DNA from 2 places in the Rhodoferax sp. GW822-FHT04A08 genome. Region 2 is predicted to be linked to the other one. Evidence: riboswitches for the same ligand, from Rfam matches in the RefSeq annotation. Region 2 holds a riboswitch; the other holds the start of a gene.
What was found. A riboswitch is a leader RNA that binds a small molecule or an ion and turns the genes downstream of it on or off. The one in region 2 is predicted to bind S-adenosylhomocysteine.
Positions count from the first base shown of each region.

Region 1: linked by a shared signal. The riboswitch ahead of metH (methionine synthase) and the one ahead of ahcY (adenosylhomocysteinase) in region 2 are both predicted to bind S-adenosylhomocysteine.

Region 1 covers NZ_JBXAMW010000014.1:52,853-56,260, forward strand. The annotation lists gene AC1RMF_RS21220 (FAD-binding oxidoreductase) at 1-86, shown strand, start outside; gene AC1RMF_RS21225 (homocysteine S-methyltransferase family protein) at 171-1,217, shown strand; S-adenosyl-L-homocysteine riboswitch at 1,227-1,307, shown strand; gene metH (methionine synthase) at 1,329-3,408, shown strand, end outside.
Region 2 covers NZ_JBXAMW010000002.1:377,865-381,272, forward strand. The annotation lists gene AC1RMF_RS06300 (TlyA family RNA methyltransferase) at 1-396, opposite strand, end outside; gene ahcY (adenosylhomocysteinase) at 421-1,875, opposite strand; S-adenosyl-L-homocysteine riboswitch at 1,951-2,040, opposite strand; gene AC1RMF_RS06310 (substrate-binding domain-containing protein) at 2,087-3,100, opposite strand; gene AC1RMF_RS06315 (alpha-glucosidase family protein) at 3,125-3,408, opposite strand, start outside.

The DNA of each region.
Region 1 (3,408 bases), on a different contig from region 2:
GCGGCATTCTGGACGAAGACATCGCGGAGGGCTACATCCTGGCCTGCTGTGCAAGACCCACAACCGCGCTGGAAATAGAGGCCTGAGTCCCGTTTGCGTACACTACGGGCCGCAATCGCAGGCCGTGAGAGCATGGCCTGCGACCATCCCGTATCTGTATGAAAGAGTTGATGCAAACCTCCACGCCTTCGCGCTACACCCGCGCCCAGCAGCTGCCCGAGATTCTGGACCAGCGGATCATGATTCTGGACGGCGCCATGGGCACCATGATCCAGCGTTTCAAGCTGAGCGAAGCACAGTACCGGGGCCAGCGCTTCAAGGATTTCCACAAGGACGTGAAGGGCAACAACGAGTTGCTGAGCCTGACCCGCCCCGACATCATTTCCGATATCCATGAAGGCTATCTGGCAGCCGGCGCCGATCTGATTGAAACCAATACCTTCGGGGCCACGACGATTGCGCAGGCCGACTACGATATGGCGGACCTGGCCGTTGAAATGAATGCGGCATCGGCCCGCCTGGCCCGCGCAGCATGCGACAAGTTTTCCACGCCGGACAAGCCGCGCTTTGTGGTGGGCGCACTGGGCCCCACACCCAAGACCGCCAGCATCAGCCCGGATGTGAATGATCCGGGTGCACGCAATATCGACTTTGAACAGCTCAACGTGGCCTACTACGAGCAGACCCGTGCGCTGGTTGAGGGCGGGGCCGATGTGCTGCTGGTCGAAACCATCTTCGATACCTTGAATGCCAAAGCGGCCCTGTTTGCCATTGACCGCTATTTCGAGGACTCAGGCGAGCGCCTGCCCATCATCATCAGCGGCACGGTGACGGATGCGTCGGGGCGCATTCTGAGCGGCCAGACCGTCACCGCCTTCTGGCACAGCGTACGCCATGCACAGCCCCTGGCGGTCGGACTGAATTGCGCGCTGGGTGCGGCGCTGATGCGCCCTTACATCCAGGAACTGCACCGGGCGGCACCCGACACCTTCATCAGTTGCTACCCCAATGCAGGTCTGCCCAACCCCATGGCGGAGACCGGATTCGACGAGACACCGGAAGTCACCAGCCGGCTGCTGCACGAATTTGCGCAGGAGGGCTTGGTCAACATCGTGGGCGGCTGTTGCGGCACCACGCCCCAGCACATCAGCGCGATTGCCCGGGAAGTCAGCCCGTTTTCTCCGCGCACGCTGCACCAGGCGGCTTTCTACCGTTAGAATCGCCGCTCATCCAAGGAGCGTTGCAGTGCGGGCGAGGGCCCCACCAGGCTTGGATCTGCACTTTCATTGCAACGACGCTCACCTGATATTCCTACATCGGTGAGTCACATGCTTCGTTCTCAATACCTCGCACCCATGATGCTGTCCGGCCTGGAGCCGGTTGTCATCAACGCGGATACCCTGTTTGTCAACATTGGTGAGCGCACCAATGTGACGGGCTCCAAGGCCTTTGCCCGCATGATTCTCAACGGCGAGTTCGAGCAGGCCCTGGCCGTGGCACGCCAGCAGGTCGAAAACGGCGCACAGATCATCGACATCAACATGGACGAGGCCATGCTCGACAGCCAGGCTGCCATGGTGCGGTTTCTGCAGCTGATCGCCAGCGAGCCCGACATTTCGCGCGTGCCCATCATGATTGACTCCAGCAAATGGAGCGTGATCGAAGCCGGCCTGCGTTGTGTGCAGGGCAAATCCATCGTCAACTCCATCAGCATGAAAGAGGGCGAGCAGGCATTCAAGCAGCAGGCCAAGCTGGTGCGGCGCTACGGTGCGGCGGCGGTGGTGATGGCTTTTGACGAGCAGGGCCAGGCCGACACCTACCAGCGCAAGATCGACATCTGTGCGCGTGCCTATCGCATCCTGGTCGATGAGGTGGGTTTCCCACCCGAAGACATTATTTTTGATCCCAACATCTTTGCCATTGCCACCGGCATCGAGGAGCACAACAACTACGCGGTGGACTTCATCGAAGCCACCCGCTGGATCAAGCAGAACCTGCCGGGCGCCAAGGTGTCGGGCGGCGTGTCCAACGTCAGCTTTTCCTTTCGCGGCAATGACCCGGTGCGCGAGGCAATCCATACGGTGTTTCTGTACCACGCCATCCAGGCGGGAATGGACATGGGCATCGTCAATGCCGGCATGGTGGGTGTGTATGACGAACTGGCACCCGAGCTGCGCGAGCGCGTCGAGGACGTGGTGCTCAACCGCCGTGCCGATGCCGGTGAGCGCCTGGTGGAAATTGCCGAGAGCACACGTGGTGCCGCGCGCGACGAGAGCCGCAGGCTGGACTGGCGCGGAACGCCGGACGCACCCGTGTCGGTCGGGCAGCGGCTCAGCCATGCGCTGGTGCATGGCATCACCGATTTCATCACCGAAGATACCGAGGAGGCCTATCGCGACTTGCTGGCCCAGGGCGGGAGACCGCTGCATGTCATCGAAGGCCCGCTCATGGACGGCATGAATGTGGTGGGTGACCTGTTTGGCCAGGGCAAGATGTTCCTGCCTCAGGTGGTCAAGAGCGCACGCGTCATGAAGCAGGCCGTGGCGCACCTGTTGCCCTACATCGAGGCCGAAAAGGCCGCGATGGTGGAAGCGGGCGGGGAAGCCAAGGCCAAGGGCAAGATCGTCATTGCCACCGTCAAGGGTGATGTGCATGACATCGGCAAGAACATCGTGACCGTGGTGCTCCAGTGCAACAACTTCGAAGTGGTCAACATGGGCGTGATGGTGCCCTGCCACGAAATCCTGGCCCGCGCCAAGGTGGAGGGTGCCGACATGATCGGCCTGTCCGGGCTGATCACTCCCAGTCTGGAAGAGATGGCCTATGTGGCTGGCGAGATGCAGAAGGATGACTACTTCCGCATCCGCAAGATTCCGCTGCTCATTGGTGGCGCCACCACCAGTCGGGTGCATACAGCGGTCAAGATTGCGCCGCATTACGAGGGACCGGTTGTCTATGTGCCGGACGCCTCGCGCAGCGTGGGCGTGGCGCAAAGCCTGCTGGGCGAGCAGGCGGCCAGCTACCTGGAGACGCTGGCTGCGGACAACGACAAGGTCCGCGAACAGCACGCCAACAAAAAGCAGGTTGTGTTGTGGTCGTTGGAGCGCGCGCGCGCCAACAAGATGCCGCTGGACTGGACGGCCTTCCAGCCCACCCGCCCCAAGTTCATTGGCCGACGCGTGTTTCGCAACTTTGACCTGAGCGAGCTGGCACGCTTCATCGACTGGGGGCCGTTCTTCCAGACCTGGGATCTGGCGGGTCCGTACCCCGCCATCCTGCAGGATGAGGTGGTGGGCGTGCAGGCGCAGCAGGTGTTGCGCGACGGGCAGGCATTGCTCAAGCGGGCCATTGATGGCCGCTGGCTGACGGCGAATGCGGTGCTTGGGCTGTACCCGGCCAACACGGTGC
Region 2 (3,408 bases):
CTTTTCCACACACAGCACACGGGGGTCGGTACGCAGCGCGGGATGCAACTGGGCACTGCCCACATCCACACCAACCACCGACTTGGCACCCTGCTGCAGCAGACAATCCGTAAATCCCCCGGTCGATTGACCGACATCCAGGCAGGCAAACCCTTGAACCGATAGACCGACCTTTTTCAGCGCGGCTTCCAGCTTGAGCCCGCCACGCGACACGTAGCGCGCCTCGGAGTCGTCTAGCAGACGCACTTCGGCGCCCTCAGGCAACTCGTCACCGTTCTTGACGACGCGCTTCCAGCTCTCACCCTGACGCCATTCGACGCCATTGGCAATCAGCCGTTGTGCCTGTGAGCGGGTGCTGGCCAGCCCCCGCTGCACCAGCAGTTGGTCTATTCGCATAAGGTTTGCTAAGAAGACCTGCGCTTAATAGCGGTAGGTTTCTTTCTTGTACGGACCGGACTTGCTCACGCCAATATAGGCGGCTTGCGCGTCGGTCAGCTCGGTCAGCATGGCGCCCACCTTCTTCAGATGCAAACGGGCGACCTTCTCGTCCAGATGCTTGGGCAACACATAGACCTTGCCAACCTTGTATTCCTTGGGCTTGGTGAAGAGTTCGATCTGCGCAATGGTCTGGTTGGCGAAGCTGGACGACATCACGAAGCTGGGGTGACCGGTGCCGCAGCCCAGGTTCACCAAGCGGCCCTTGGCCAACAGGATGATGCGCTTTTCAGGCTTGCCGTTCTTGCCCTTGGTAGCAGGGAAAATCACATGATCCACCTGGGGCTTGATCTCTTCCCACTTGAGCTTTTCCAGGGAGGCGACGTCGATTTCGTTGTCGAAGTGACCGATGTTGCAGACGATGGCCTGGTCCTTCATGGCCGCCATGTGCTTGTAGGTGATGACGTCCTTGTTGCCGGTGCAGGTCACAAAGATGTCGGCCTTGTCGGCAGCGTATTCCATGGTCACGACCTTGTAGCCTTCCATGGCGGCTTGCAGGGCGTTGATGGGGTCGATTTCGGTCACCCACACCTGGGCAGACAAGGCGCGCAGGGCCTGGGCGGAGCCCTTGCCCACGTCACCGTATCCCACGACGCAGGCTACCTTGCCGGCAATCATCACGTCGGTCGCGCGCTTGATGGCATCCACCAGCGATTCACGGCAGCCGTACAGGTTGTCGAACTTGCTCTTGGTCACCGAGTCGTTCACGTTGATGGCGCGGAATGCCAGGGAGCCCTTGGCGGCCATTTCTTCCAAGCGCATCACGCCGGTGGTGGTTTCTTCGGTGACACCGATGATGTTCTTCAGGCGACGGCTGTACCAGGTGGGGTCCACCTTCAGCTTGGCCTTGATGGCGTTGAACAGGCAGATCTCTTCTTCGCTGCCGGGCTTGGCCAGGACCTTGATGTCCTTCTCGGCCTTGGCGCCCAGGTGCATCAGCAGGGTTGCATCGCCACCGTCGTCCAGAATCATGTTCGGGCCTTCGGTCTTGGAACCCTTGGGGCCGAATTCAAAAATGCGGTGGGTGTAATCCCAGTAGTCGGCCAGGGTTTCACCCTTGTAGGCGAACACCGGGGTGCCCTTGGCAACCAGTGCGGCAGCTGCGTGGTCTTGGGTAGAGAAGATATTGCAGGAAGCCCAGCGCACTTCGGCGCCCAGGGCTTGCAGTGTTTCCACCAGCACGCCGGTCTGGATGGTCATGTGCAGGGAGCCGGTGATGCGCGCGCCCTTGAGCGGTTGCGACTTGGAGAACTCCTCACGGATGGCCATCAGGCCTGGCATTTCGGTCTCGGCAATGGTCAGCTCTTTGCGACCCCACTGAGCCAGGCTCAGGTCGGCAATCTTGAAATCTTCGGTCTTGGCAGGCTTGGTAACGCTCATGGTTCACTCCAAAAGTTAATTTGAAAGCCACTGAACGCAGGGAAAACTCTGGGAGGGAGCTCACCCGGCAAATGCAGTGGGTGAGCGCCGTTGAGACAGCAGCCAGAAGGGCCGCCGGGTCCGAGCCTCATTCACTGTGCGTGAACTGCAACGCTCCTCGGAAGCCGCAATTATAGGCGCATGCGGCGCGGCGCGGCCCAACCAGCAGTTTTCAGTCTCTGGGGCCGGTTGTCTGACCCACCACCAGCTCGGGCTGGCGCAGAACCTGATAAGGCCCGGAGAGAGGGTCACGCAACACCTGCAGCACCATTTCGGCCATGGTCGTTCCGGTGTTGTGCGCGGTAGGCTGGGTCACCATGGTGGCGTCCAGCCCAGCCAGTAGCGAATCGGCAGGAATCACGCCGTGCACCACCACAGACACTTCCTTGCCCAGGGTGACCCCCATGTCCATCAGGCCCCGCATCACGCCGATGCCGCCCAGGTTGTTGTCCACCACGATGGCTGTAGGCGGATGGGCCAGCCCCATCAGCGCCTGCACAGCAGCCCGTCCACCGCGGCGATCCACGGCAGGCCCTGAGAGCCAGGCGGGGTCGAAAGACAAGCCAGCTTGTGCCATGCCCCGCATGAAGCCGGTATGGCGCTGCATCGCAAAATTCAATTCCAAGGGCGAATGCACATAGGCGATGTCGGTATGCCCCAGGCCGTTCAGATGCTGCACTGCCTGCCTGCTGCCTTCTTCATTGTCGAAGTCGAACCAGGAAAAGTCGCCGCAATCCCCCGTACGGCCATAGGCCAGAAAAGGATAGCCCTGCTTGCGCAGGTAGGTCACCCGCGGGTCCTGCACGCGGGTGTTGGGCAACACCACCGCATCTACGCGCCCGCCGCGAAACAGGCGATCGTAAATATCCAGATCCTGCTCATCTCCGGCCACCGCCAGTATCAGGTCATAGTGGTCGGTATGCAGCCGCTCGGCCAAACCACCGGCCATGTCCAGAAACTGCGGATTGCCCAGGTACTCCACGCCGGCGGAATACACAATGCCCACAGCCTCGGTGCTACCGCGCACCAGCCTGCGTGCGCCCGCATTGGCGCGGTAGCCCATGGCCTTGGCGGCCTCTTCCACGCGTTGCCGGGTCTGGGCGTTGACGTCCTGGTAGCCGTTCAGGGCACGGCTAACGGTGGACGTGGAAAGCCCCAGTTCCTTGGCAAGGCTTTTGATGTTCATGCGGGTATGTAGGTTATCCAATGCTCATTCCAGTTGCGCAAACAGGCCACCCCACGGTGCCAACTCCAGCTTGGGCGCATTCCATGTTGCGCCGCCCAGTTTGCTGTCTTGCAGTATCCGGGCAATTTTGCAGCCTTCGGGCAATGCATAGCTTGCGGGCTTGTCGCTGAAGTTGAACACGCACAGCAGACGCTGCGTGTCGGTGGAGCGCACAAAGGCGAACACCTGCGGATGCACGTCCAGCAACTGCATGTCGCCATCCAACAGTGCAGGCTGGGTCTTGCGCCAGCGCAGCAGGTGGCGATAGA